2 regions of the Microbacterium sp. ZW T2_14 genome follow, and region 2 is predicted to be linked to the other one. Evidence: predicted binding sites of a transcription regulator. Region 2 holds the regulator's gene; the other holds the start of a gene.
The links. Region 2 encodes HrcA, which represses chaperone genes, less so after heat shock. Its sites were predicted from a motif close to TTNGCACTCGNNNNNNNCGAGTGCNAA; they were not measured.

Region 1: a site for HrcA is predicted at 1,731-1,757, ahead of groL (chaperonin GroEL). Genes of this name have one in related genera too.

What each region holds. Positions count from the first base shown of each region.
Region 1 is NZ_JBJDRK010000017.1:47,757-62,670, reverse strand. Features, by position in the region: gene groL (chaperonin GroEL) at 75-1,694, opposite strand; gene ACI3KY_RS08165 (cold-shock protein) at 1,884-2,084, opposite strand; gene ACI3KY_RS08160 (LytR C-terminal domain-containing protein) at 2,217-2,786, opposite strand; gene ACI3KY_RS08155 (DUF3263 domain-containing protein) at 2,863-3,111, opposite strand; gene ACI3KY_RS08150 (DUF2332 family protein) at 3,121-4,152, opposite strand; gene msrB (peptide-methionine (R)-S-oxide reductase MsrB) at 4,337-4,753, shown strand; gene ACI3KY_RS08140 (nitroreductase family protein) at 4,753-5,289, shown strand; gene bcp (thioredoxin-dependent thiol peroxidase) at 5,428-5,901, opposite strand; gene ACI3KY_RS08130 (HpcH/HpaI aldolase/citrate lyase family protein) at 5,940-6,854, opposite strand; gene ACI3KY_RS08125 (DMT family transporter) at 7,156-8,112, opposite strand; tRNA gene ACI3KY_RS08120 (tRNA-Thr) at 8,188-8,263, opposite strand; gene ACI3KY_RS08115 (DsbA family protein) at 8,302-9,258, opposite strand; gene ACI3KY_RS08110 (ABC transporter ATP-binding protein) at 9,483-10,586, shown strand; gene ACI3KY_RS08105 (DUF4032 domain-containing protein) at 10,658-11,962, shown strand; gene ACI3KY_RS08100 (NAD(P)-dependent oxidoreductase) at 12,069-12,710, opposite strand; gene rlmB (23S rRNA (guanosine(2251)-2'-O)-methyltransferase RlmB) at 12,813-13,805, opposite strand; gene cysS (cysteine--tRNA ligase) at 13,836-14,914, opposite strand, start outside.
Region 2 is NZ_JBJDRK010000011.1:27,788-42,701, forward strand. Features, by position in the region: gene leuS (leucine--tRNA ligase) at 1-562, shown strand, start outside; gene ACI3KY_RS05835 (ComEA family DNA-binding protein) at 789-1,322, shown strand; gene ACI3KY_RS05840 (ComEC/Rec2 family competence protein) at 1,324-3,711, shown strand; gene holA (DNA polymerase III subunit delta) at 3,768-4,805, shown strand; gene rpsT (30S ribosomal protein S20) at 4,918-5,178, opposite strand; gene ACI3KY_RS05855 (GH1 family beta-glucosidase) at 5,415-6,773, shown strand; gene ACI3KY_RS05860 (MFS transporter) at 6,770-8,014, shown strand; gene ACI3KY_RS05865 (alpha/beta fold hydrolase) at 8,003-8,728, opposite strand; gene lepA (translation elongation factor 4) at 8,811-10,664, shown strand; gene ACI3KY_RS05875 (DUF1990 family protein) at 10,675-11,325, shown strand; gene hemW (radical SAM family heme chaperone HemW) at 11,333-12,550, shown strand; gene hrcA (heat-inducible transcriptional repressor HrcA) at 12,679-13,719, shown strand; gene dnaJ (molecular chaperone DnaJ) at 13,771-14,883, shown strand; gene ACI3KY_RS05895 (16S rRNA (uracil(1498)-N(3))-methyltransferase) at 14,887-14,914, shown strand, end outside.

The sequences.
Region 1 (14,914 bases), on a different contig from region 2:
CTGTCGGCAGAGACGCAGAACGGCCCCTCGGCGAGGAGGGGCCGTTCTGTGAACGCGTTACGCGATGGGCTGGATCAGAAGTCCATGCCACCGGTCGGGTCGCCGGCGGGAGCCGAGACCTTCTCCGGCTTGTCGGCGACGACGGCCTCGGTCGTGAGGAAGAGGCCGGCGATCGACGCGGCGTTCTGCAGCGCCGAACGGGTCACCTTGGCGGGGTCGATGATGCCCTGTGCGAACAGGTCGCCGTACTCGCCCGTGGCGGCGTTGAGGCCGTGGCCGAGCGGGAGCTCGGAGACCTTGTTCGCCACGACGCCCGGCTCGAGACCGGCGTTGAGAGCGATCTGCTTCAGCGGAGCCTCGATCGCGACGCGCACGATGTTGGCACCGGTCGCCTCGTCACCCGTGAGCTCGAGCGCGTCGAGAGCCTTGCGACCCGACTGGATGAGCGCGACGCCACCACCGGCGACGATGCCCTCCTCGACGGCCGCCTTCGCGTTGCGCACGGCGTCCTCGATGCGGTGCTTGCGCTCCTTCAGCTCGACCTCGGTGGCCGCGCCCGCCTTGATGACGGCGACGCCACCGGCGAGCTTGGCGAGGCGCTCCTGGAGCTTCTCGCGGTCGTAGTCGCTGTCGGTGTTGTCGATCTCGCGGCGGATCTGGGTCACGCGACCCTCGATCTGCGCGGCGTCGCCCGCACCCTCGACGATCGTGGTCTCGTCCTTCGTGACGATGACCTTGCGCGCGCGGCCGAGCAGGTCGAGGGTGGCGTTCTCGAGCTTGAGACCGACCTCCTCGGTGATGACCTGGCCGCCGGTGAGGATCGCGATGTCCTGCAGCTGCGCCTTGCGACGGTCGCCGAAGCCGGGAGCCTTGACGGCGACCGACTTGAAGATGCCGCGGATCTTGTTGAGCACGAGGGTCGCGAGAGCCTCGCCGTCCACGTCCTCGGCGATGATGACGAGCTCCTTGCCGTCCTGGATCACCTTGTCGACGATCGGCAGAAGGTCCTTGATGTTGGAGATCTTCTGGTTCGCGATGAGGACGTAGGCGTCTTCGAAGACGGCTTCCTGGCGCTCGGGGTCGGTGACGAAGTAGGGGTTGATGTAACCCTTGTCGAACCGCATGCCCTCGGTGAGCTCGAGCTCGGTGCCGAACGTCTGCGACTCCTCGACGGTGACGACGCCTTCCTTGCCCACCTTGTCGATGGCCTCGGCGATCAGCGCGCCGATCTCGGGGTCAGCGGCAGAGATCGAAGCCGTGGCAGCGATCTGCTCCTTGGACTCGACCTCCTTGGCGGACGCGAGAAGCTCGGCGGTGATGGCGGCGACGGCCTTCTCGATGCCCTTCTTGAGGGAGATCGGGTCGGCGCCGGCCGCGACGTTGCGCAGGCCCTCGCGCACGAGCGCCTGAGCGAGCACCGTCGCGGTGGTCGTGCCGTCACCGGCGACGTCGTCGGTCTTCTTGGCGACCTCCTTGACGAGCTCCGCGCCGATCTTCTCGTACGGGTCGTCGAGTTCGATCTCCTTGGCGATGGAGACACCGTCGTTCGTGATCGTGGGGGCGCCCCACTTCTTCTCAAGCACGACGTTGCGACCGCGCGGGCCGAGCGTCACCTTGACGGCGTCGGCCAGGATGTTGAGGCCGCGCTCGAGGCCACGGCGGGCCTCCTCGTCGAAAGCGATGATCTTTGCCATGTGTGTGTCGTCCCTCCGGAACGTTGGCTCTGGGTATTAGCACTCAACAATCACGAGTGCTAAATCATTCTGGCACTCGACCCTATCGAGTGCAAGCCGCGATGACGGATGCTGAAACACGAGGAGACGGGATGCCTCGCGGCATCCCGTCTCCTCGTCGGGTTCAGCGCAGAGCGCTGTGACAGTCGTTCAGACGACGCGCACGGCCTCCGCCTGGGGGCCCTTCTGGCCGGATCCCACCTCGAACTCCACGGTCTGGCCCTCTTCGAGCACGCGGAAGCCCGTCATGTCGATGTTGGAGTAGTGGACGAAGACGTCCTGGCCGTCCGTGACGGTGATGAAGCCGAATCCCTTCTCGGCGTTGAACCATTTGACGGTGCCCTGGGTCATGCGAATCTCCTGTAGCCGGCGGTGCAGGGCTTCATCGTATGCAGGCGAAAACACGGCCTCGACGCGATTCGTCACTTGTTGACACGCAGGAACACAAGTGTTTACCGGCGCGAAACACAGCCCGATCCGAGGTCACGGGGTGGGAGTCGGAGCCTGCCCGGCCGCGGTGCGATCGAGACCGATCACGACGGTCAGCTGGGGCACGTCGGGCGACGTCGCCGGATAGGCCTCGCTCTGCTCGATCGCGGCGCCGCCGATGACCCCGGCGAGTCCCGCCGCCGCAGCTTCGTCCGCCGGGTCGACGTAGAAGACGGTGGTCGTGGGGAAGTCCTGCGAGCCGGCCTCGCCCGCGGTGACCTTGTCATCGGCCCAGCCCGCGCCGGTGACCACGTCCTTCATCTGCGTGGCCAGTCCCTGCTCGGGCGTGGCATTGAGGATCATGACGTCGTAGTTCATGTCGATGACGGGAGTGACCTCGGGCGCCGGCGCGACGGTGGGAGTGGGTGTCGGGACCAAGTCGATGCGGCCCGAGGCGAGCAGCGTGCCGAAGATGCCGATGACGATGAGCACGACGGTCGCCAGCGCCGCCCACAGCAGCACGACCCAGCCGCGCATGCGCGGGTTCTCCGCCCGGTGAGCGCCGACGCGGTCCGTCTCCGGCACATCGTCGAAGCGATCCCGAGGGTAGCTGGTGGTCGGCACCCGTCGATGCTACCCGGCGAAGGCTGGGCGTCCCGCGCGCGACAGCCCGTCCCGCCGCAACCGGCGCGGGAGGCCGTCAGCGCGCATCGGCGGCGCGTGCGGCGCGCTCGTGCACCCGTGCGTCGCGCAGCCGCCGCAGCCGCTTCACGAGCATCGGGTCGTGCTCCTGGGCCTCGGTGGTGTCGATCAGCCGCCCGAGCAGCTGGTAGTAGCGCGCCGGCGAGATGCCGAGCTCTGCCCGGATCGCCTCCTCCTTGGCCCCCGCGTGCCGGCGCCACTCGACCTCGAAGTCGAGGAGGGCGCGATCGCGGTCGGTCAGAGGCACGCGTCCACGCTAGCCCGCGGCATCCGTCCCGCCCTGGCGCGACGCGCGCCAGTGCGCGAACGCGCCCAGCGGATCCACCGCGGCAAGCGGCTGCCCGTCGCGGCCGAGCACGAAGCCGCCCCACGTGCCGGGGTCGACGGGCGGTCGCCACCGCTCGTGCAGCGTGGGCGGGTCGATCGTGATCCACACCGCTCGCCGTTGGGATCCGAGCGCCGACACGGCGTCCAGCAGCCGTTCGCGCCCCGCCAGCGGGATGTGCGGGAGCACCCCGGGAGTCGTCACGACGAGCGTCGCGCCCGCCGGGGCTCGCGCGACAGCGGCGTGCAGCACATCGGTGTCGGAGGCATCGCCGGCCATGAGCAGCGGCGGCTCTGCGGCGACGATGTCGAGGGCCGCACCGATCCGCTCGGCACGCCCCGACTCCCCCGGCCACACCAGGCTCGTGAGGAAGCGGCGGTCGCCGGCGTCGGCGGCGTCGAGCGGATGGAGGTCGATCCCGGCTCGCCACACCACCTGCGGCACGCGCAGGGGCGGGTCACCCGTGACATCGCAGTCCAGCACGACGGTCGACACTCCGTCCGGCGGATCCAGCGCGTGGAGGCCGTCGTCGGTGCGGTAGCGGTAGGAGTAGCGGTCGGGATACAGGCAGAGGCCCGCACTCGCACCCACCTCGAGCAGCGCGATCGGTCCCGGCACGGTGGCCAGCGCCGGCAGCAGCACCGCGCACCGCTGCGGCTCGTTGGTCTGCAGGCTGCGGACGGATGCCTCGGCCACGGCCTCGTCGGCATGCGCCCGCAGCCACGCGGCCCAGACGGGGAACGCCTCTTCCGGCGCCCCGAGCATGCGGGTCACGGCGAAGACGAGCGGCGGCTGGCGATGCGTCGCGGGAATGCGCGCGAGGATCGCGGCGAGCCCGGGATCGGCGGCGACTCCCGCGGCCCAGTCGGCGTAGAGGGCCGACCGCCCCGGCGCCTCGTCCCTGGCGAATCGCTCGTACCGCTCCACGACGGCGACGGTCGCGGCATCCGGGTCCTCCGTCATCCCGCCATCCTCTCGCACGCGCCCCGCCCTCGGTCGGGGCGCCCCGTGAACGTCCGGGGCGCAGGCGACACGCCCCCGAGGCTCATGCCGCGCCCCAACCCCGGCGCCCGCGGCCCGCCACCCCGGCGGCTGAGGTTGAATGGAACCTGCAGTGCACGGCCGGACGCCGTGTCGAGGAGGAACCATGACCTACGCCGTCGACAAGAGCGACGCCCAGTGGCGCGAAGACCTGACCGCCGAGCAGTACGCGGTGCTGCGGGAAGCGGGCACCGAGCGGCCGTGGACCGGCGAGCTGCTCGACGAGAGCCGCGCCGGGCTGTACACCTGTGCGGCATGCGGCGCCGAGCTGTTCCAGAGCGGCACCAAGTTCGACTCGCACTGCGGGTGGCCGAGCTTCTACGAGTCCATCCGCCCGGAGGCGGTCGAGCTGATCGAAGACAACAGTCACGGGATGGTCCGCACCGAGGTGCGCTGCGCGAACTGCGGCTCGCACCTGGGCCACGTGTTCCCCGACGGCTTCGGCACCCCGACGGGCGACCGCTACTGCATGAACTCGCTCTCGCTGCAGTTCACGCCCGGCGACGACACGGCCACCGCCTGATGCCCGGAGCTCTGCAGGCCGCGCTTGCGCGACGGTCGTGGTCGAAGGTGACCGACGAGGCGCCGACGCATGACGAGCTGCTGCAGATCGTGGCGGCGGCCGGCAGGGTCGCCGATCACTCGTCACTGCGGCCCTGGCGGCTCATCGAGCTGCGCGGCGACGATCGCGACCGGCTCGGCCGCGCGATCAACAAGGCCGATGGCGAAAAGGGCGCCTCCTCGAAGCCGCTGCGCGCGCCGCTGCTGATCGCCGTCGTCGCCAGCTACCGCAAGAGCCACAAGGTGCCGCGGTGGGAGCAGGAGGCCGTCGCCTCCGGCGTCGCGCACGTGCTGAGTCTCCTGCTCGACGAGGCCGGCTGGGGCGTCATCTGGCGCACCGGCCACTACACCCGGGCGAAGGCCGTCGCGAAGGCGCACGGCCTCAAGAAGAACGAGGAGCTCCTCGGCTGGCTCTACGTCGGCGGCAAGCCGGCGCGCTCGCGGCCCGAGCGTCGCAAGGCTGTCGACGCCGGCGCGCTGCTCACCCGCATGCCCTGAGCCTCGGCACCGCTCGGCCACGCCGATGCGGTGCGGCCGTCGAGAGCGAGGGACACGAAGGGATGCCGCGCCTCGTGGCGTCCGCGGACGCCACGAGCGGTGCGGCGCCCGCGGACGGCGGGCGGCCGCCCGAAAATGTCAGGCGGCGAGCTGTGCGCGGAGGCGGTCGACGTGCCCCTTCGGGTCGACACCGTACTCGGCCGACTCGATGGACCCGTCACCGGACAGCACGAAGGTCGAGCGGATCAGGCCCACACGCTCCTGGCCGTTGACGACCTTCGTGCCCCACGCGCCCCACGCCTCCGCGACGGAGTGGTCCTCGTCGGACAGCAGCGGGAACTGCAGCTGCTCCGCTTCGGCCCACTCGGCGAGACGCTCCACCGAGTCCGGCGAGATGCCGACCACGGCAGCGCCGGCCGCCTGCAGCGAGGCGAGATTGTCACGGAAGTCACACGCCTCGGTCGTGCAGCCCGGCGTGAACGCGGCCGGGTAGAAGTAAACGATCAGGCGGCGGCCGGCGAAGTCCTCCGGCCGCACCACGGCGCCCGTGGCATCGGGAAGCGCGAAACCGGGATTCGCGTCGCCTTCGTGCAAGCGGATGGATTCAGCCATGTCATGCGTCCCTTCGACGTTCGGCGGTGCGGCATCGCTCACGAGGTGGGGTGCACCCCGAAGGCGATGGCCAGCTTCTCGATCTTCTGCGCCCGGCCCAGCCGGGGCAAGTCGCTGCCGTCGCGGATGACGCGACCGCGGCTCTCGAAATCTGTCAGGAAGTCCAGCGCCCACTCGACCTCGCTGGGGGCGGGGCAGATCACCTCGTTGATCACCGGCGCCTGCTCCGCCGCGAGACAGAGCTTGCCGGTCATGCCCATCGAGACGGTGATCGCCGAGTGCTCGCGCAGGGTCGGCATGCTGTTGCCCACCGTCGGTCCGTCGATCGGGCCGGGAAGGTCGCCCACGCGGCTGGCGACGACCAGGCGCGCCCGGGGGTAGGCCATCGCCTCGGCATCCGCACTCATGCCGGTGTCGCGACGGAAGTCGCCACTGCCGAACGCGAGCCGGAAGGCGCCGCGCGCCCGCGCGATGTGGGCGGCGTCCTCCATGCCGAGCGCCGACTCGATCAGGGCCACCACCGGCACGCTGGCACGCAGACGGTCGAACGAGCTCGTGACCTGGTCGGGCGACTCCGTCTTGGCCAGCATGATGCCCAGGAGGCCCGGAACACCGACGAGCGCGGCCAGGTCGTCGGCCCAGAACGGGCTCGCCGCATCGTTCACCCGCACCCACGCCCGGCCGCCGCCGGCCAGCCAGTCGACGACGTCCTGCCGCGCCTGCGGCTTGTTGCGCGGGTCCACGGCGTCCTCGATGTCGAGCACGACGGCGTCGGCGCGAGAGGCCGCCATGTCTTCGAAGGACTCGGGACGCGTGCCGGGCACCAGCAGCCAGGAACGCGCGATCGACGGATCGACGGCGCGGTGGCGCAGCTGACGGGTCGAGCTCAGCGTGCGCAGGTCTTCCTCGGGATCGAGGACCTCTGCGCCGTTGCCATAGGGATCTGCCGACATCTCACTCTTCTTCCGGACTTCAGGTCTGACGCGGCTCCGACCGCAGGGCCGCCCGGCCGCGTGGGGGCGCCGCGGGTGACGGTGGGGAGTCTCCAGCCGGGGACGTCTTGTCGGGTCCGCCGGGGGTGTCCACGCGGACCGCGATGCGGTCGTGCGACATGACGGCCTGGTGGGCCGATGGTCGCGCCGCCTTCCATTCCATCACCTTCTCGCCGGAATGGGCGGACGAGCCGGGGTGCGCTCGCGACCCTCGCCCGGACGGGCACCGTCATGCCGCGGCCGAGCGGACCCGGGTGCGACGTCAGCGCCGAGGTCGCGGCATCCGTCTCCAGGGCACCACCGCGACGACGACCGAGAGGATCGCGAGAGTCGACATGAGCAGCGACGCCGCGAGCGTCGGAGCGGCCGCGGCCGGCCAGATCGCGTCGATCAGCACCGACGTGACCACCTGCCCGACGACGGTGCCGAGGCCCAGCAGCAGCACCCCGGTGTAGGGCACGAGCGCCGCCGCGAGGAAGATGTACGCGACCCCGATCACGCCGCCCAGGTACAGCCACGGGTCCGGCGGGTAGGACGCGGGGGGACCGGCGACGGCGGTATGGATGAGCTCGGCGGCGCCCAGCACGGCGGTGCCGCCGATGAAGTTCACGAGCGTCGCCGTCAGCGGCGTGCCCACGCGCTGCCGCAGCCGACCGTTGACAGCCGACTGCCACGCGATGCCGGCGCCGACGAGGAAGGGCAGCACGACGAGCACCGGCGGGGCGTGAATGCCCCCGGCGAGCGACACCGCGGCCGCGAGCACCGCCAAGGCCCCGCCGACCAACCGGGCGGGCGTCACCGCCACGATGCCGGCCGGTCCGATGCCTGCGCGGTCGAGGAGCAGTCCGCTCACGGTCTGCCCGGCCACCACGCCCACCGTGAACAGTGCGACGCCGATGATGCCCACCGCCAGCGACTGGGTGGCGACCGAGAGGGCACCGGCGACGCCGCCGCACAGCATCCAGATCGGGATGCCGCCCCCGCGCACGCCGGTGATCAGCGCACGCGCGCCCCGCCGGCCCTGCGGAAGGGCCGCGGACAGGACGATGAGCACGATGAGGCCCGAGCCGAACGAGATCACGGCGGCGGCGAACCCGTCTCCGATGCGCAGGCCGAGCTGGCCGTTGATGCGCGCCTGCACCGCGGTCAGCACGCCGATGAGAGCGGCACCGCCCAGGCCGATCCAGACGGGCGGGCGGAATGCGGTCACCCGATCCATCTTGCCTGCCCGGCGGTCCCGTCGATGACGGAGCGAGGTCTGCCGCCGCCGCTGCACCGAGCGCCGCGGGTGATCTGGAGCCGACTACGGGACTTGAACCCGTAACCCCCTAATTACAAGTTAGGTGCGCTACCAATTGCGCCAAGTCGGCAGAGCGCCCAGTCTAGCGGCGCCCGTGCGGGCACCCGATCAGGGCGCGGTCGTCGGCGTGGGGGTCGGTGTCGGCGTCGCCTTGTAGTAGGCGTCGCTCGCGACCGTGAGGACGAACTGCGCGAACTCCTTCGCGTCGCCGAGCTTGCCCACGTACTGCGTGCCGTTCACGAGAACCATCGGCGTGCCGGTGAGGGCCGCGCCGTCGGTGCCGGGCAGCTCCTGCAGCGCACGCTCGGTCGCCGTCTTCGCCCATGAGGCGTACGACTGCTCTTCGATGCACGCGCGCACGACCTTGGGTCCGTCGAGTCCCGTGGCGATCGCCATGGCGGCGAGCTCGCTGTCGCTGTAGCCGTCGGAGTCGACCTCGGGCTGCTGGCGCAGCAGCGCGTCGTTGAATGCGAAGAAGTAGTCGGGCGCGTTCTGGGCGACGCACGCCGCTGCGCCGGCGGCGCGGAGCGAGTACTTCGTGCCGTTCGACTTCGCCGTGAGCATCGCGACCGGGTAGTACGTCAGGGTCGCGGCGCCGTCGTCCACCCACTCCGAGAGCTGCTTCATGTTGGCGAGCTGGAAATCACGCGAACCGGTCGAGAGATAGTCGACGTAGACACGGATGTCGACGGCCGGCGCCTCGGTGGGGCTGGCGGTCGGCGTCGGCTCCGGTTCGGCCGTGGGGCTCGGGGCGGCAGGCTCGCCATCGAGCTGGCCGTCCGCGTCGGATTCCTCGGCACCGACTCCCCCGCCGGTGACATCGCTCACCACGAAGCCGTCGTCGACGACGTTCGCAGGGCTCATCATCGGCTTGGAAGCGCTCGAGGACACGGTCCACGTCACGACGATGGCGATGACGGCGACGAACGCGACGGCGACGACGGCGAGGGACGTGCGCCGGATGAGGCGCGCCCGCGACTGCCGCGCCTTGACCTGCTGCGCCTTCTCACGCACGGCGTCGCGGCGCTCGCTGGACGCGGCGTTCTGTGACTCGTCGCTCGACATGGGACCTCTCGGGGCGGGAAAATCTGCCGGATTCCGGCGGGACCGAACGGGAAAGCGGCCGTCCACGATGCTAGTCAGCCACCCTGGGAAATGCCCAGACGCAACCTCCGTGCGCGCCGTGTCATACTGTTCGTGCGCCCGATGACGGGCGTGCGGGAGAGCCCCCGCTCATTCCATCACTACGGATCGTCCGGCACGTACCTGCCGGTGAAGGAGAAGAGAACATGGCGTCTGTCACGTTCGACAACGCAACTCGCCTGTACCCCGGGGGCACGCGCCCCGCTGTGGACAAGCTCAACCTCGAGGTCGCCGATGGCGAGTTCCTGGTCCTCGTCGGCCCCTCGGGCTGCGGAAAGTCCACGTCGCTGCGCATGCTCGCGGGCCTCGAAGAGGTCAACTCGGGCCGCATCCTGATCGGCGACCGCGACGTCACCGACGTCCCCCCGAAGGACCGCGACATCGCGATGGTCTTCCAGAACTACGCGCTGTACCCGCACATGACCGTCGCCGAGAACATGGGCTTCGCGCTCAAGATCGCCGGTGTTGGCAAGGAGGAGCGCGCCGCTCGCGTCCTCGAGGCCGCGAAGCTGCTCGACCTCGAGGAGTACCTGACCCGCAAGCCGAAGGCGCTCTCGGGTGGTCAGCGTCAGCGCGTCGCCATGGGCCGCGCGATCGTCCGCCAGCCGCAGGTGTTCCTCATGGACGAGCCGCTGTCGAACCTCGACGCCAAGCTCCGCGTGCAGACCCGCACCCAGATCGCGTCGCTGCAGCGCCGCCTGGGCGTCACCACCGTCTACGTCACCCACGACCAGACCGAGGCCCTCACCATGGGCGACCGCATCGCGGTCCTCAAGGACGGCCTCCTGCAGCAGGTCGGCACCCCGCGCGACCTGTACGAGAAGCCGAACAACGTGTTCGTCGCCGGCTTCATCGGCTCGCCCGCCATGAACCTGTTCCCGGCGCACCTCGCCGAGGGCGGCGTCCAGTTCGGCGACACCGTCGTGGGCATCGAGGCCGACACGCTCGGCAAGGCGCACGGCACCGACGTCACGATCGGCGTCCGCCCCGAGGACATCCAGGTCGCCCCCGCGGACGGCAAGGGCCTCACGGTCACGGTCGACCTCGTCGAGGAGCTCGGCGCCGACGGCTACCTGTACGGCCACACCGACGTCAACGGCAAGCGCACCGACATCGTCGCGCGCGTCGACGGCCGCCGTCACCCGATCGCGGGCGACAAGGTCGCGCTGGCTCCGGTCCCCGGCCACGTCCACGTGTTCGACATCGAGTCGGGCGAGCGCCTCACCGACAGGGCGATCGCCGCGGCGTAAACCGTTTCGCATCGCGACGGCGCGGGTGGGAGTGATTCCCCCGCGCCGTCGCTGTCTTTTCAGGAGGGGACGTGCCTGACGCCCTGAGCATCACCGCCAGCAGCGTCGACCCGGGGCTGCTGACACTGCCCTGGTCGACCCCGCTCGGGGACTGGCCGTCGCAGAACATCGTCTTCCTCCCCAAGGGCATCTCCCGCCACCTGGTGCGCTTCGCCAACCTCTCGGGCCGCGTGGTCGCCATCAAGGAGACGACGCAGGCGATGGCGCAGCGCGAGTACGACATGCTCGGCAATCTCGCGCGTCTGGACGTCCCCTGCGTCGAGCGCGTCGCGGTGATCGCCGGACGGACGGATGCCGCGGGCGAGCCGCTCCCCGCCGCGCTGGTGACCGCGCACCTGAAGTTCTCCCTCCCCTACCGCGCCCTGTTCACGCAGGTGCTCCGGCCCGACACGGCCACCCGCCTGGTGGATGCGCTCGCCCTGCTGCTGGTCAGACTGCACAACGTCGGATTCTTCTGGGGCGACGTGTCCCTGTCGAACACGCTCTTCCGCCGGGATGCCGGCGCCTTCGCCGCCTACCTCGTCGACGCCGAGACCGGCGAGCTTCACGAGAGCGGCCTGACGCCCGGCCAGCGCGCGCACGATCTGGACGTCGCCCGCACCAACATCGCCGGCGAGATCATGGACCTCGAGGCCGGCGGGCGCCTGGAGGGCGGCGTCGACGCCGTCGCCGTCGCGGACGGGATCGTGTCGGCGTACCACGCCCTGTGGGCGGCGCTCACCGACGAGGAGAGCTTCGGCTCAGACGAGGCATGGCGCCTCACCGAGCGCGTCCAGCGGCTCAACGACCTCGGGTTCGACATCGGCGAGATGTCGATCCAGGCGACCACCGACGGCACCCGGGTCTCGATCCAGCCGAAGGTCGTCGACGCCGGACACCACCAGCGACGGCTGCTGCGTCTGACGGGCCTCGACGTCGAGGAGAACCAGGCACGGCGCCTGCTCAACGACCTCGACGAGTTCCGCGCGCGCATCTCTCGGCTGGGCGACGACGAGGAGATGGTCGCGCACGAGTGGCTCACGCGGGTGTTCGAGCCGGTCGTCAAGGCGATCCCCTGGGACCTGCGATCCAAGCTGGAGCCCGCCGAGGTCTTCCACCAGCTGCTCGAGCACCGGTGGTACCTGTCTCAGGCGAAGGGCAAATCGGTGCCGCTCGCCGAGTCGCTCACCAGCTACATCGACAACGTGCTCCGTCACCGCCGCGACGAGGCGACGCTGATGGGTCCGCCGACGGAGACCGTGTCGCTGTCGATCATCACGTCCCCGAACGCCGTGATCGACGACGAGGACGAGATCGACTGGCGAGACCTGGTCTAGCTGCCACGCGGTCGGGCGACCGCGGGCTCTGCGCCGCCAGGAAGCGCGAAAGGGTATGTTCCCGCGCACCAGGTGTGCGGAGACATACCCTCTCGTGATCCCGGGGTCAGTAACCCACGGTGAAGCGCTTGCGGGGGTGCTGAGGGTTCTCGATCTCATCGACGATGGCGACCGCGAGGTCCTCGCCCGAGATGTAGGACTCGCCCTCGGCATCGGTCACGATGACGTCGCCGCCGGTGCGGTACGAACCCGTGCGCTCGCCCGGGTTGAACGCGCCGAATCCGCCGGCGGGGTGGATGTAGAACCAGTCGAGCGACTCCGGCCCGGCCTGCAGGTCTTCCAGGATGCCGATGGCCTCGAGGGCTTCCGGCTTGTAGTCCTCGCTGAACGACGGCAGGTCGACGACCCGCTGCCCGTCGTCGGTCACCAGGCTGCCGCCGGCGCCGCCGATGACCCCCAAGCGCACGCCGTCGGGCAGAAGCGACGCGAGCGCGGCGATGTTCGGGCGCACGAGGCCCAGCATGTCGCCGCGTGGCGCCACCGCAGAGACCACGACGTCGACGCCCTCGAGCTGCGCGAGCAGGTCGGGAACGTCGGTCAGCGACCCCTCGATGTACACGGCGCCGGGCTGGCGCTCGCTGGGAACGCGGCGCGCGATCGCGAGAACGCTGTGGCCGCGATTCACCGCCTCGGCGACGATGTGACGACCGGCATAGCCGGAGCCTCCGATGACGGCGATGCGTGCCATGGTGTGCCTTTCGATCTGTCGTACCGCCGGACGCTCGCCGGCTCTGGGTGAGACAAGGCCGCGACGCGACGGTTCATTCCCCTGAATGCGTCATACGGCGACTCAGGCGGGCGGTGCCGTGCGGAGAGTCGCGACCTGATAGAGGGCGACGGATGCCGCGATGCCCGCGTTGAGCGACTCGGTGCTCGACGAGATCGGGATCGAGACGATCTGGTCGCAGGTCTCGGTGACGAGACGTGAGAGGCCCTTGCCCTCCGAGCCGACGACGATGACGACCGGCTTGTCGGCGAGCTGGAGCGCCGGAAGGGAGACCTCTCCTCCGCCGTCGAGGCCCAGGACGAACACGCCCTGCTTCTTGAAGTCCTTGAGCATCGCGGTGAGGTTCGAGGCGAGCGCGACCGGGATGCGCGCCGCCGCGCCGGCGCTGGTCTTCCAGGCCGCCGAGTTCACGCTCGCCGAGCGGCGCTGCGGCACGATGACGGCCTGGCCGCCGAACGCCGCTGTCGACCGGAGGATCGCGCCGAGGTTGCGGGGATCGGTGATGCCGTCGAGCGCGACGAACAGGGGCGTCTGGCCCTTCTCGATCACCTGCTCCAGCAGGTCCTGCGGGTGTGCGTACTCGTACGGAGGCACCTTGAGGGCGACGCCCTGGTGCACACCGTCGAAGCCCGCCATGCGGTCGAGCTCCGGCCGCGTGACCTCGAGCACGGGGATCTCGCGATGAGTGGCGATCGAGAGCATCTCCTTCACGCGGTCGTCCATCTCGACGCGCTGCGCGATGTAGAACGCGGTAGCCGGGATCTTCGCGCGCAGCGCCTCCAGCACGGAGTTGCGACCGGTGACGGTCTCGGTGTCGTCATCCTTCTTGCCGGGGCGCGGCGAACGCGGTGCCGACTGACCGGGCTGGGCCTTGCCGCCCGCGGCCGCATAGCGCTCGGCGGCCGCCTTGCGCTTGCCGGCCGGGTGCCAGGCCCGGTCCTCCGCCTTGGGGGTCGGTCCGCGGCCGGCCAGCGACCGCTTGTTCTTGCCGCCGGTCCCCTTCGTGGGACCCTTCTTGTTGCCCTTGCTCGCGCCGGGGCGTCCTGCCTTGGCCATCAGTTCTCCTTCATGCGGGGCGCCGCCCCGTCAGTTGCTCTCCGCAGGACGAGGTGTGTCGGCGACACTCCAATGCGTCCCGTCGGGTCCGTCTTCGAGGGCGATGCCGGCCGCCGCGATCGCGTCGCGGATCCGGTCGGCGGTCGCCCAGTCCTTGGCCGCTCGCGCGTCGGCGCGCTGAGCGATCATCGTCTGCACCAGCGCGTCGAGCGCGGATGCCTCGGCCGAGGCATCCGTGGAGCGCCAGTGGGGGTCGAGGGGGTCGATGCCGAGCACTCCGGTCATCACGGCGACGTCGGCGAACGCCCGCAGCGCGGCATCGCGGTCGCCGGCGTCCAGCGCGGAGTTGCCTTCGCGCACGGCCTCATGAAGGACGGCGAGCGCCTGGGGCACCCCGAGGTCGTCGTCGAGGGCCGCCGCGAAGGCCGCGGGGACCGCGGCATCCACGCGCACGTCCTCGGTGCCGCGAAGCGTCCTGATGGCGCGCTCGAGGAAGGTGCGGATGCGGTCGAGCGCCGCCTCCGCCTCGTCGAACGTCGAGCCGGTGATGTCGAGGTTCGAGCGGTAGTGCGCCGCGGCGAGCGCGTAGCGCACGACCAGCGGATCGCGCTGACGCAGGACGTCCTCGGCGAGGACGAAGTTGAACAGCGACTTCGACATCTTCTGCGCACCGACGGTCACGAGGCCGTTGTGCACCCAGTAGCGGGCGAAGCCGTCGCCGGCGGCCGTCGACTGGGCCAGCTCGTTCTCGTGGTGGGGGAAGCGCAGGTCGAGCCCGCCGCCGTGGATGTCGAACTCGCTGCCGAGGTAGCGCCGCGCCATCGCGGAGCATTCGATATGCCAGCCCGGGCGTCCCGCGCCCCATGGGGAGTCCCACGTCGCCGAGGCCGGCTCGTCGGCCTTCGTGCCTTTCCACAGGGCGAAATCGCGGGGGTCGCGCTTGCCGCGCGGGTCCGCGTCCGCCGCGGGCTCCATCGCGTCCAGGCTCTGGCGGGTGAGCGAGCCGTAGGACTCCCACGACCGCACGTCGAAGTAGACGTCGCCCGCGGCGTCGACGGCCTCGGCGCCGGTGGACGGAGCGGCGTACGCGTGTCCCGCCTCGATCAAGC
Region 2 (14,914 bases):
GTTCCTGGCACGCGCCTGGCGTGTCGCCAAGGACGTTTCGAGCGATCCCGATGTGATCTGGGCGGAGGGAGACGTGTCGCTGCGGCGCATCACGCATCGCCTCCTGGCCGACGCGCCCGGGCTCGTCGAGCAGACGAAGTTCAACGTCGTCGTCGCCCGGCTGATGGAGCTGGTCAACGCCACGCGCAAGGTCATCGACAGCGGTGCCGGCCCCGCCGACCCGGCGGTGCGCGAGGCCGCCGAGGCCACCGCGATGATCCTCGACCTGTTCGCTCCGCACCTCGCGGAGGAGATGTGGCAGATCCTCGGCTACGACGGCTTCGTGGGCCTGGTGCCGTGGCGCACGGCCGATCCGACCCTGCTCGTCGAGGAGAGCGTGACGGCCATCGTGCAGGTCGACGGCAAGGTCCGTGGAACGCTGCAGGTTCCCGCCCGCATCGACGCCGCAGAGCTCGAGCGCCTCGCCCGTGCCGATGAGAAGGTCGTCCGCGCCCTCGGCGACCGTGACATCACGCGCACCGTCGTTCGACCCCCCAAGGTCGTGAGCTTCAGCACGCACTGACCTTCCTCCCCAGGAAGGCCGGGCCGCGGGATCTCCACATCCTCCGCCCCGTGCGCATCACGGCTGTCACCGGACTCCTAGCGTGAGTCCGGTGACAGCCGGTGACCGCGACGAGCCGCTCGGAACGGTAGCCGCGGTCCCCGCACGGGGCTCAGACTCAGGCTCAGGGCTGAGCGTGCCCGACCCGTCCGCACGGCGGCGGCTCGGCGTCGGCGCCGTGATCGTGATGGTCGTCGCCGCACTCGCCGTCACCGTGGGCATCGGCATCCTTCGCGGTGCGATGTCGCCGGTGGACGAGGTCCTCGTGGACCAGACACCGGTGCCCGTCGCCACGGGCGTCGGCGACCTCTACGTGCACGTGTCCGGCGCGGTGCGCACTCCCGGCCTGTATCTGCTGCGGGCGGGCGCGTGCGTGGTGGACGCGGTCGCCGCCGCGGGCGGCTTCAGCGAGGACGCCGATCGCGACGCGGTCAACCTGGCACGCACGCTCGACGACGGGGAGCAGCTGCCGGTGCCGCACGAAGGCGAAGCGGCGCCGGCCGGCGCGGCCGCCCCGGCAGCCGCCGACGGGCGGGTCGACCTGAATGCGGCGGACGCGGCGATGCTCGAGACGCTGCCGCGCATCGGCCCGGCTCTCGCCGAACGCATCGTCGCCTGGCGCGAGGACAACGGCGGATTCACGAGCGTCGAAGACCTCCTGGCCGTGCCGGGCATCGGCGACAAGATGCTGGAGTCCCTCCGCGACCTCGTGACGGTGTGACGTGCCGCGTGCAGCAGCGCTCCGGCTCGCTCCCGTCGCCGCTTCGTGCTGGGCGGCCGCCGCCGCCGCGATCCTCCTGCCCCCGGCCTCTCCCTGGCTCGCCGCCGCGCTGTGGCTCGTCGTGGCGCTGGGCGCTGTCGCGGTCGTGCGTGCGAGCCTGCCCGCAACCGTGTCCAGCCGCGTTGCGCCCACGCGAGGACGGTTCCGGATGCCGCGTCACGCGGTGCGCCGGGCGCTCGTCGTCGTGGTGCTCGCGGCCGCGGCGTCGGCGACCGCCGCCTCGCATGTCGCTGCGGCGCAGCCCGCGAGAGAGGGTGTCGGGCAACTGGCCCTCGACGGTGGCCGCGCGGTCGAGGTGCGCGCCGAGGTGGTCGGCAAGGTCGAGCGGCGTGCCGACGGGACCGTCGCCTTCGATGCGCGCACCTCGCGCTTCGTGACGGGGCACGAGACCCGCGCGACGGACGTGGAGATCAGCGTGCGCGTGTCGCTGCGCGATGTCCATCGCCTCTCGTCGCTCGACGTCGGCGCAGTGGTCGAGGCTCGCGGCAGCACCACGCCCGGCCGTGCCGGCGAACGCGCCGTGCTGGTGCTCTGGGCGTCCCGAGGGGTCGACGTCGTCCGGGCGGCCGAGGGGGTGGCCGCGATGGCGGCGGAACTGCGGCGCGGGCTGGTCCGCGCCGTGGACGGTCTTCCCGGCGACGGGGCAGGTCTCGTGCCGGGGCTGGCCGTCGGCGACACCTCGGTGGTGTCGCCCGCGCTCGACAGAGCGATGAAGGCGGCATCGCTCTCCCACCTCACCGCGGTGTCGGGCGCCAACTGCGCCCTGGTGGTCGGCCTCGCCTTCGCCCTCGCGGCCGCGCTCGGTGCCTCGCGCGGCCTGCGGGTGGGCTGCGGCCTCGCGGTGCTCGTCGGGTTCGTGGTGCTCGTCACGCCCGAGCCCAGTGTGGTGCGCGCCGCAGCGATGGCTGCCGTCGCGATGCTCGCCGTGCTCCTGGGCCGCACGGGAGTGGGGATCGCGCTGCTGTCGACCGCCGTGACGGTGCTGCTGGTCATCGATCCGTGGCTGGCGGCATCGCTGGGCTTCGCGCTCTCGACCGCAGCGACGGCCGCGCTGCTGCTCTTCGCCCGTCCGCTCGCGGGGGGTCTCGCACGTGCGGTTCCCCGCCCCCTCGCGCTGGCGCTGGCGGTCCCGCTCGCCGCGCAGCTCGCCTGCGGACCGCTGCTGATCCTCATCGAGCCGACCGTGCCCGTCTACGGCGTGCTCGCGAATCTCCTGGCCGGGCCCGCGGCGCCGGCAGCCACGGTGCTCGGCCTCGCGGCATGCCTCAGCGCGCCCTTCCCGTGGCTGCAGTCGGGGCTCGCGGCCCTCGCCTGGGTACCGGCATCCTGGATCGCCGCGACCGCGACGACCGTCGCCGGACTTCCCGGCGACGCCCTGCCCTGGTGGGAGGGCTGGCCCGGGGCCGCGAGCCTGACGATCGTCGGTGTGGCCATCGGGCTCGTCATCGTGCTCCGCCGCGACGGCCCTCCGGCGCGGCGGCTCGCCCGCGCCGCGTCGGTCCTGCTCGTGGCCGTCGTCGCGGGCACGGCCCTGGGCGCGGGGGCACTCACATCGGTCGCGGGGCGCTGGACGCTGCCCGCGGACTGGTCGGTGCTGGCGTGCGACGTCGGTCAGGGCGACGCGGTGCTGCTGCGTTCGGCCGGGGCGGTGGCCCTTGTCGATACCGGCCCGGCGCCGGAGCCGCTCGCCGCCTGCCTGGCACGCGCGGGGATCGGGCGCATCGACCTCCTGGTGCTCACCCACTACGACCTCGACCACATCGGCGGGCTCGACGCCGTGCGCGGTCGGGTCGGCACCGTGCTGCACGGTCCCGGCGATGCGGACGCGGTCCGTCGGATCGCCGCGTTGACGGCGGAGGGCGCGCGGTCGACCCAGGCGTCCACGGGCCTCAGCGGGTCACTCGGCGCGGCGCGGTGGCGTGTGCTGTGGCCGAAGCCCGGCAGTCGGGCATTTCCGGAGGGCAACGACGCAAGCGTCGTCCTCGATGTGCGGGGCGGCGGCATCCCTCCCACGCTGCTCCTCGGCGATCTGTCGGCCTCACCGCAGCGGGTGCTGGCGGCCGCGGGCGCCCTGGCACCGCCGTACTCGATCGTCAAGGTGGCGCATCACGGCAGCGCCGACCAGGACGCCGACCTGTATGTCGCGGTGCAACCGGCTGTGGCGCTGCTGACAGTGGGGGCCGGCAACGACTACGGGCACCCGCGGGTGGAGACCCTCACGATCCTCGACGACGTGGGCGCCCGCATCGCACGCACCGATCTGGACGGCGCGATCGCGCTGTGGTCGTCCGAGAACACGGTCGCGATGTGGCGGGAGCGGGGAGGATGACCAGCCGCCGCCCGCGCCCGGGCTGTGAGGTCGGCGGCCGTCGGTAGGCTGGAGCAATGGCTCCTCCCGCTCGCCGCGCGCCCGCGAAGACGGCGCGCAGCGCCATTCCGCAGCTGTCGTGGCGGGCGCCTCAGCCGGCGCCGATCGTGCTGGTGTCCGGCCCCGAAGAGGTCTGCGCCGAGCGGGCGATCGCCGGTGTGCGCGAGTACCTCCGCGCCGAGGATCCGACGCTCGAGGTCTCCGACATCCGCGCCGACGACTACGCCGCGGGTACGCTGCTGGGCGTCACCTCGCCGTCGCTGTTCGGCGAGCCCCGGCTCGTGCGGGTGAGCGGCGTGGAGAAATGCTCCGACACCTTCCTGGCCGAGGCGGTCTCGTACCTGTCGGCTCCGCAGGATGGCGCCACGGTGGTGCTGCGCCACACCGGCGCCAGCGTCCGCGGCAAGAAGCTGCTCGACGCGATCCGTGCGGGGCAGGGCTCAGGCGTGGAGATCGCCTGCCCGGCCGTCAAGCGCGACTCCGACCGCTTCGACTTCGCCGCGGGGGAGTTCCAGGCGGCCAAGAAGCGCATCGCCCCCACGGCGCTGCGCAGTCTCGTCTCCGCCTTCGCCGACGACCTCACCGAGCTGGCAGCCGCCTGCCAGCAGCTCATCGCCGACGTGCCCGGTGACATCACCGACCAGCTCGTCGAGCGCTATTACGGTGGCCGCGTCGAGACGTCGGCCTTCACGGTCGCCGACACGGCGATCGCAGGCCGCTACGGCGAAGCTCTCATCGCCCTCCGCCATGCGCTGGCCTCGGGTGCCGACCCGGTTCCGCTCGTCGCGGCCGTCGCGATGAAGCTGAGGACGATGGCGCGGGTGGCGGGCAACCGCGAATCCTCGGCTGCCCTGGCGTCGCGGCTGGGCATGAAGGACTGGCAGGTGGACCGCGCGCGCCGTGACCTCACGGGATGGAACGAAGAGAGCCTGGGCCGCGCCATCCAGGCGACGGCGAGGGCGGATGCCGAGGTCAAGGGCGGCTCGCGCGACGCGGTCTTCGCGCTGGAGCGCATGATCACGGTCATCGCGACGCGTTCCCCTTACGGCGCCTGACGTCCGGCAACGCGAAATGGCCCGCCCCCTGACGGGACGGGCCATGTCGACTCGCTCTCACCGCACACTCACGTGGCGGGGCGGCCTCATGGCCGCAGAGCGTGTCGAAGTCTCAGAGCGCCGAGACCTGCTTGGCGATGGCCGACTTGCGGTTCGCTGCCTGGTTCCGGTGGATGACGCCCTTGCTGACGGCCTTGTCGAGCTTCTTGGACGCCGTGCCCAGAGCCTTCTCGGCGGCGGCCTTGTCGCCGGCGGCGATCGCCTCGCGCGTGCGGCGGACGTGCGTCTTCAGCTCGCTCTTCACGGCCTTGTTGCGCTCGCGCGCCTTCTCGTTGGTCTTGTTGCGCTTGATCTGCGACTTGATGTTCGCCACGTGTCGACGTTCTTTCGTTCGAAGGGAATCGGATAGATGTGCCGGTCAGCGAGAGAGGGGCGCTTCGCGACGGTCGTGAGGGCGAACCCACACGCAAGCCAAACAAGGATTCTACCAGGTCGGACGGCGTGCGATGGACGGCGCCGATGCGCGGGGGAGCGGTGCCGGATGATGCATGATCGAGACGTGGCTGCGCGCGTCGCCCGAGGCGCGCGCCCCTGACGAAGGAGTCCGCCGTGCCGCAGCATCCGTCCATCGACCTCGAGACGTTTCCACCCGGCTTCCGATGGTCGGCCGCGACCGCCGCGTTCCAGGTGGAAGGCTCCCGCACCGCCGACGGCCGCGGCCGATCCATCTGGGACGATTTCGTCGACGCTCCGGCCGCGGTCCACGGCGGGGCGACGGCGGAACCCGGGCCCGACAGCTACCGGCGCCACCGCGAGGACGTCGCGCTGCTGGCAGCCCTCGGCGTCGACCGCTACCGCTTCTCGATCTCGTGGGTGCGGGTGCAGCCCGAGCCCGGCGGTCCTGTTCTGCCGGCAGGGCTCGACTACTACCGCCGGCTCGCAGACGACCTGCTCGACGCCGGCGTCACTCCCTTCGCGACGCTGTATCACTGGGACCTGCCGAGCACGCTCGAGCAGCAGGGCGGCTGGCTGCAGCGCGACACCGCGGAGCGCTTCGGCGAGTATGCCGAGATCGTCGCCGAGGCACTGGGCGACCGCATCCGTCATTGGTACACACTCAACGAACCGGTCTCGACGTCGCTGCAGGGCTATGCCGTCGGCACCCTGGCGCCCGGTCGTCAGCTGCTGTTCGACGCGCTGCCGACCGTGCATCATCAGCTCCTCGCCCACGGTCTGGCGCAGCGGGCACTGCGCGCCGCGGGGGCCGAGGAGGTCGGCATCGTCAACAACCACACGCTGGTGCTCCCTGCGAGCGAGATGGAAGCCGACCTCACCGCGGCGGCGGTGTACGACCTGCTCCACAACCTCGTGTTCGCCGAGCCGGTGCTCACCGGGGCGTACCCCGATCTCGAAGCGTTCGGCATTCCGCCGATGCCGGTGGCCGACGGCGATCTCGACGTGATCTCGGCGCCGGGGGACTTCTACGGCATCAACTTCTACAACCCGACGACCGTCGCGGGCGCGCCGCACGGCAGCCCCATTCCGTTCCAGATCGTTCCCACGCCGGGGGCGCCCGTCACCGGGTTCGGACCGGAGTGGCCGATCGTGCCCGCTGCGCTCACCGAGCTTCTGCTCGACTTCCACGAGCGGTACGGCGACCGCCTCCCTCCGCTGGTGATCGGCGAGAACGGCGCGTCGTTCCCCGAACCCGACCACGTCCACGGCCGCGTGGACGATGCCGATCGCATCGGATACCTGGCGGGCCACATCGATGCGGTGGGAGCTGCCATCCGGGCCGGCGCAGACGTCCGCGAGTACACCGTGTGGTCGCTGCTCGACAACTTCGAGTGGGCCGACGGCTGGACGCAGCGCTTCGGGCTGGTGCACGTGGACTTCGATACGGCGCAACGCACGCCCAAGGCCTCGTTCGACTGGTACCGCAGCCTCATCGCGGAGTCCCGCTCGTGAATGCCCGGCGAGGTGCGAAGGTCGGAGCCGGCTGGTTCACGCTGTTCACGCTCGCGTGGCTCGCGCTCTGGACCGTGCAGCTGACGCCGCTGCAGCTCCTCATCCCACTGCAGCTGGACACACCCGACGACGCGGCGGGCTGGATCACCGGCGTCGTGTCATCGGGGCTCGTGCTGGCGATCGGCGGCGTCGCCGGAGTGATCGCGGCCCCGCTCGCGGGTGGCCTCTCCGACCGCACACGCGGCCGATGGGGCCGCCGGCGCCCCTGGGCCCTCGGTGGTGTCGGACTCGGCACCCTGTCGCTCATCGCGATCGCGTTCGCCGACGGACCGTGGGGGGTCGGCCTGGCATGGGTGGGCGTCTCGGTGGGCGTGGCCGTCGCCTCGGCGGCCTTCACCGCGCTCATCGCCGACCAGCTGACGACGCAGCGGGGTGCGGCATCCGCTGCCGTCTCCTCCTCGCAGGCGCTCGGCATCGTGGTGGGCGTCGGGGTGATCGTGCTGCTCGAGCTGGGTGTCGCGGTCGGCTATCTCGCGCTGGCGGGCTTCCTCGCCGTCGTCGGCACCGTGGCCGCGCTGCTGCTTCCCGACCCGCCGGCGAGCGGCGAGGTGGCGGTCGCACGTGAGGTCCGAACGCTCCGCGAGCGCCTCGCCGCGCTGCGGGACCGTGACTTCGCGTGGCTGCTCGCGGGACGCCTGACGGTCAACATCGGCAATGCGCTCGGAACGGGCCTGCTGCTGTTCTTCCTGCTCTACGGACTGCACCGGGATGCCGCGACCGCCGAGGACGAGCTCCTTCTGCTGATCCTGGTGTACACGCTCTTCGTCGTCGCGTCCTCGATCGCCTCGGGTTGGGTCTCCGACCGCACCGGCCGCCGTGTGCCCTTCGTGGTGTGGGCGGCCGTCATCCAGGGCCTCGCGTCGATCATCCTGGTCGTGGCGCCGTCGCTCACGTCGGCCATGATCGCGGCCGCCCTTCTCGGCGTCGGGTACGGCGCGTACATGTCGGTGAGCCTGGCGCTGGGCACCGACCTCCTCCCATACCCGGAGGACCACGCGCGCGACCTCGGATTCGTCAACGTGTCGGCGAGCCTGGGCCAGCTGATCGGGCCGCTCCTGGGTGCGGGCCTCGTGGCCCTCGTCGGCGGGTTCTGGCTGCTCTTCCTGGTGGGCGGCATCCTGTCGATCGTCGGCGGCGTGATGACGTACGCGATCCGCGCCCGGGAGCGGTCAGCGGTCTGACGCCTCGAGGGTGGTGAGCGCGACCTCCAGGAGGGCGTTGAAGACGCGCGGGCGCATGACCGTCACGTGGTGGGTCGTGCGCGGCACGACGACGAGCTCGGCGTGCTGCGCGATGCGCATGAACAGCTTCTCGTTCACGCGCAGCTGGTCGTACTGTCCGTTGACGAACCACAGCGGCACGTCGATGCGGTGCAGCGCCGCGAGGAGATCGAGCACCGAGAGACTGCGCAGTGCCGTGTCCTGCGCGTCCAGCGCGTAGCCGCCCGCGCCGAAGTCGGCGCGTGTCTCATCGGGCAGGATGCGATCGAGCATGCGGTCCGTCAGCCACATCCCGCGGTCGGGGAGCGAGTCGAACCCGCGTGTCAGCATGCGATAGGCGGCGAGCCCGACGCCGCGCGGGATCGCGGTGCAGGACGCTGCGATGAAGCCCGCGACGGGCGGCGGTTGCTCCGCACCCGCGTACTCGATGCACAGCAGGCCACCCATCGAGTGGCCGGAGAGGAGCACCGGGCCACGCTCGGCCGCGGAGCGCACAGCCTGATCGATCGTCGCCATCGCCGATTCGAGCGTGAACTCCTCGGTCATGCGCGCTCCATGGCCGGGCAGATCGACGGCCGTCACGGGCGTGCCGCGAGCGGTCAGGTAGTCGACCTGGGAGCGCCACATCGTGGCGGACGTCCGGATGCCGTGAACGAGCACGACCTGCACCACCATGACGACAGGCTAGCCGGGGCGCTGACGGGCTGCCGACGGCTCGCAGAGTCTCGGCACCGCGCACCCGTACAATCGTCTGGACATGTCACCCCGCGCACTGAAGCCCCTCGAGCCCTCTGCCACGCCGCCCGAGCTGATCCGCAACTTCTGCATCATCGCCCACATCGACCACGGCAAGTCGACGTTGGCCGACCGCATGCTGCAGATCACCGGCGTCGTCTCTGATCGCGACATGCGCGCGCAGTACCTGGATCGGATGGACATCGAGCGCGAACGCGGCATCACGATCAAGTCGCAGGCCGTGCGGATGCCGTGGACGAGCGGCGACCAGACGTTCGCGCTGAACATGATCGACACGCCCGGGCACGTCGACTTCACCTACGAGGTCTCGCGGTCGCTCGCCGCGTGCGAGGGCGCGATCCTGCTCGTCGACGCGGCTCAGGGCATCGAGGCGCAGACGCTCGCGAACCTGTACCTGGCGCTCGAGAACGACCTGCAGATCATCCCGGTCCTCAACAAGATCGATCTTCCCGCCGCCGACCCCGAGAAGTACGCGAAGGAGCTCGCCGGGCTGATCGGCGGCCGCCCCGAGGACGTGCTCCGGGTCAGCGGGAAGACCGGCATGGGCGTCGAGGACCTCCTCGACCACGTCGTCGCGCAGATCCCGGCGCCCCAGGGTGATCCGGATGCCCCGTCCCGCGCGATGATCTTCGACTCGGTGTACGACTCCTACCGCGGCGTCATCACGTACGTCCGCATGGTCGACGGCGCGCTCAACCCGCGTGAGCGCATCCAGATGATGTCGACCCGCGCGATCCACGAACTGCTCGAGATCGGCGTCTCATCGCCCGAGCCGACACCGACCCGGGGCCTGGGCGTCGGCGAGGTGGGCTACCTCATCACCGGCGTGAAGGATGTGCGCCAGTCGAAGGTCGGCGACACCGTCACGAACGCCGCGAAGCCGTCGAAGGACGCACTGCCCGGCTACACCGACCCGAAGCCGATGGTCTTCTCGGGCCTGTACCCGATCGACGGCAGCGACTACCCGTTGCTGCGTGAGGCGCTCGACAAGCTGAAGCTGTCGGATGCCTCGCTCAACTACGAGCCCGAGACCTCGGTCGCCCTCGGCTTCGGGTTCCGCTGCGGCTTCCTGGGTCTACTTCATCTCGAGATCGTGACCGAGCGCCTCGAGCGCGAGTTCGGCCTGGACCTCATCTCGACCGCGCCGTCGGTGACCTACGAGGTGGTGACCGACGACAAGAAGAGCTTCACCGTCACGAACCCCAGCGAGTTCCCCTCCGGCACCAAGATCGCCAGCGTGACGGAGCCGATGGTCAAGGCCGCGATCCTCGCGCCCAAGGACTACGTCGGCACGATCATGGAGCTCTGCCAGTCCCGCCGCGGCACGCTGCTCGGCATGGAGTATCTCGGCGAGGACCGCGTCGAGATCCGCTACAGCATGCCCCTCGGCGAGATCGTCTTCGACTTCTTCGACCACCTGAAGTCGAAGACCGCGGGGTACGCCTCGCTCGACTACGAGCCCAGCGGCGACCAGGAGGCCGACCTCGTGAAGGTCGACATCCTGCTGCAGGGCGAGCCGGTGGATGCGTTCAGCGCCATCGTGCATCGCGACAAGGCCTACGCCTACGGCGTGCTCATGACGGAGCGGCTCAAGAAGCTCATCCCACGTCAGCAGTTCGAGGTTCCGATCCAGGCCGCGATCGGGGCGCGCATCATCGCCCGCGAGTCGATCCGGGCCATGCGCAAGGACGTCCTGGCCAAGTGCTACGGCGGCGACATCAGCCGCAAGCGCAAGCTGCTGGAGAAGCAGAAGGAGGGCAAGAAGCGCATGAAGATGGTCGGTCGCGTGGAGGTCCCCCAGGAGGCGTTCATCGCCGCGCTGTCGGGCGATACGGAGAAAAAGGACGGCAAGTAGGCTGGTCGTCATGCGTCGAGGGAACTTCCGGGACGACACGGTCGACTACGCCGCGGTCGGGGCGACGCAGGCGCCCGATCTCATGCACTATCCGCCGGAGCGCAGCATTCCGGCCGAGCAGTCGTGGCGCATCGGCAGCGGCGAGGCGCGTTTCCGCGCGGCCGGCGAGGCGCTGCTGTCGTGGACGGCGCAACGCGGTGCAGGGCTGGACGTCTCCGACGTACGCCCCGCGTCGGGCCCGATGTACTCCGGCGTCAGCTTCGACGCCGAGGGCACCCCGGTCGCTCCCAGCCGCACCGAGACCGAGCAGCGCTTCGACGCCGACGGCACGCCGTACGTCAGCGCCGGCACCACCATCAGGGTCGACGGCCGGGTGAAGGGCCTCCGCGCCGACGCGGAGCTGCGCGTCATCTTCGCCGTGGAGGAGCCGCGCCGCATCGGCTTCGCACTCGGCACGGTGAGCGATTCGGTCGTCAGCGGCGAGGAATCCTTCATGCTCGACTGGTACGACAACGACGAGGTGTGGTTCACCGTGCGCGCCTTCGACGCACCCCGTGCCGTGCTCTACCGCGTGCTGCCGGGTTTGACCAAGCGCCGTCGGCGCGAGCTGTTCACGCGCTATCTGCGCGCGATCTCGCCGCTGTACACGACACCCGCGTGACGCGCTGATGGGCGCCGCGCTGCCACTGGGCGAGCCGGTTCCGGCGGATGGCTCGCTGCCGGACCTCACCCGCATCGCCCCGGCGACGGACTTCGGTGTCTACCTGCACGTGCCGTTCTGCCGTGTCCGATGCGGATACTGCGACTTCAACACCTACACGTCGTCGGAGCTGCAGGGCGCCCGCCAGGACCAGTACGCCGACACGCTGCTGCGCGAGATCGACCTCGCCGCGACTGTGCTCGATCGCGCCGGCGGCAACCGGCCCGCGACGACGGTGTTCTTCGGCGGCGGCACACCCACACTTCTGCCTCCGGGCGACCTCGCCCGCATGCTCGACGGCGTCCGCGAGACCTTCGGCATCGTCGACGGGGCGGAGGTGACGGTCGAGGCCAACCCCGACACCGTCTCGCCCGCGGTGGCCGCCGAGCTGGCGGCATCCGGCGTCACCCGGCTCTCGATCGGCATGCAGTCCGCGATTCCGCACGTGCTCGCCGCCCTCGATCGCACGCACGATCCCGAGAACGTCCGCACGGCGGTGTCCGCCGCCCGTGACGCGGGCCTGGACGTCAGCGTCGACCTCATCTACGGTGCTCCCGGTGAGTCGCTCGCGGACTGGCGCGCGTCGCTGGAGGCCGCCATCGCACTGGAGCCCGATCACATCTCGGCCTACGCGCTGATCATCGAGGACGGCACGAAGCTGGCGCGCCAGATCCGCCGCGGCGAGGTCGCCGCCCCCGACGACGACCTGCAGGCCGACATGTACGAACTCGCCGACGACCTGCTCGCGGGCGCGGGGTTCGGCTGGTACGAGGTGTCGAACTGGGCACGCGACACGGCGCACCGCTCGCGGCACAACCTCGCCTACTGGCTCGGCTCGGACTGGTGGGGGTTCGGCCCGGGAGCGCACAGTCACATCGGGGGAGTGCGGTTCTGGAACGTCAAGCACCCCGCGGCCTACGCGCAGCGGCTCGCCGCGGGCGAGTCGCCGGCCGCCGGACGCGAGATCCCGGATGCCGAGGCCCGGGCCCTCGAGAACGTGCTGCTGCGCACGCGCGTGCGTGAGGGGCTGCCGGTCGGCGAGCTTCAGGGCGAGGGCCGGCATGCCGTCGCTGCGCTCATCGCGGACGGTCTCATCGACGGACCGACCGCGCTGAAAGGCCACGTCGTGCTGACCCGACGCGGCCGTCTGCTGGCCGACGCGGTCGTGCGCGCGCTGACCGCATGATCCTGCGGAGGCGGGCGGAGGCCGTGCGGCGTCGCTCGGCGCTCCTGACAGAGGCATCCGATAGAATTGGCACTCCAGTCGTGCGAGTGCCAGACGCCCTGGTGCCGACAGCAGCGTGAGGAGGCGGGATGGTCAGCGAGCGAGGCCTGCAGGTGCTGCGCGCGATCGTGCAGGACTACGTCGACACGCGTGAGCCCGTCGGCAGCAAGACGATCGTCGAGCGTCACGCCTTCGGCGTGTCTGCGGCGACGATCCGCAACGACATGGCGCTGCTCGAAGACGAAGAGCTCATCGTCGCGCCGCACACGTCGTCGGGACGCGTGCCGACCGACAAGGGCTATCGCGTCTTCGTGGACCACCTCGCTGAGATCCGCCCGCTCTCGTCGGCGCAGCGCTCCGCGATCGCGTCGTTCCTCGACGGCTCAGGCGACCTGGACGACGTGCTGGTTCGCACCGTCCGCGCACTCACCCAGCTCACGGGCCAGGTGGCGATCGTGCAGTATCCGTCGTTCGCGCGCGCCAACGTCACGCACGTGGAGCTGGTGCAGCTCGGCGGCGGACGGATGCTGGTGATCGTCGTCACCGACACCGGCCGCGTCTCGCAGCGACTGACCTTCGTCGGTGAGGACTTCGACGACACCGACCTGGCACACATCCGTGCGCGGCTCGGCACCCTCCTGGTCGGCCGGCCGGTCCGTGAGGGGCTCCAGCGCATCGCGGAGCGGCTCGAGGTGCCGGACGCCCAGGCACCCGCTCACGAGCGTGCGACGGACGAGATCGTCCGCGCGGTCGCCGAAGAGCTCGAGGAGTTCCGGCAGGACAAGCTCGTGATGGCCGGCAGTGCGAACCTCGCTCGCAGCGAGTCCGACTTCCGGGGCAGCATCTACCCGCTTCTCGAGGCGATCGAGGAGCAGGTCACGCTGCTGCGGCTGATGGGCGAGATGGTCGCCGACGAGCAGGGGCTCGCCGCGAGCATCGGCCGCGAGAACGAGGCGTTCGGCCTGGCCGAGGCATCCGTCGTCGCCAGTGACTACGACGCGACCGGATCGCTCGCACGCGTCGGCGTGCTCGGTCCGACACGCATGGACTACCCGACGAACCTCGCGACGGTCCGCGCCGTCGCGCGCTACCTCACGCGCATGCTCGAGCAGGACGACAATTCCCGCTGACGCGGACGCGCATCATCGATTCCGCGGCACGGCCGCGGCAGGAAGGCGAAAGTGGCAGACCACTACGAGGTCCTCGGCGTCGCACGCGACGCCACCACCGACGAGATCAAGAAGGCGTACCGCAAGCTGGCACGGCAGCTGCATCCCGATGTGAACCCGGGTGAGGACGCCTCCGAGCGCTTCAAGCTCGTCACCCACGCCTACGACGTGCTGAGCGACCCGGATCAGCGCGCACGCTACGACATGGGCGGCAACGACTCGCCGTTCGGCGGCGCCGGCGGGTTCGGGGGCTTCAACGACATCTTCGAGACCTTCTTCGGAGCCTCGGGCGGCTCGCGCGGGGGGCGTCCGAGGTCGCGACGCGAACGCGGGCAGGACGCCCTCGTACGCGTCACGCTCGAGCTCGGCGACGTGGTGTTCGGCACCCATCGTGACATCGACGTCGACACCGCGGTGGTGTGCGAGACCTGCCAGGGATCGTGCTGCCAGCCGGGGACGAGCCCCGTCACATGCGACATCTGCCACGGCACCGGCAACGTGCAGCGCCAGGTGCGGAGCCTCCTCGGAAACGTCGTGACCACGCAGCCGTGCAACGTCTGCCAGGGCTACGGCACCACCATCCCCTACCCCTGCGCGACCTGCCAGGGCCAGGGCCGCGTGCGCGCCCGCCGCACCGTCTCGCTCGACATCCCCGCGGGCGTCGAGACCGGTCTGCGACTGCAGCTGCCCGGCTCGGGCGAGGTCGGTCCCGCCGGTGGCCCGAACGGCGACCTGTACATCGAGGTCACCGTCTCGCCCCACGAGGTGTTCAGCCGTGACGGCGACGATCTGCTCGCGACCCTCGAGGTGTCGATGCCCGACGCGATCCTGGGCACCACGACCACGATCGAGTCGCTCGACGGCCCGGTCGACCTCGAAGTGCGCCCGGGCGTCCAGGCCGGCGACATCCTGACCATCAAGGGCCGCGGCATCACCCCGCTGCGCGGCTCGCAGCGCGGCGACCTGAGAGTGGGCGTGCACGTCGTGACGCCCACCCGGCTCGACCACAAGGAGCGCGCGCTGATCGAGGAGTTCGCCAAGCGCACCAAGGCGCCGGCTCCGCGTCTCTCGGAGTTCCACCAGGGCCTGTTCGCCAAGCTGCGCGACCGCTTCCGGAACGGGTAGCCGGTGGCCCTGCACTTCCTCCTCGACGGGC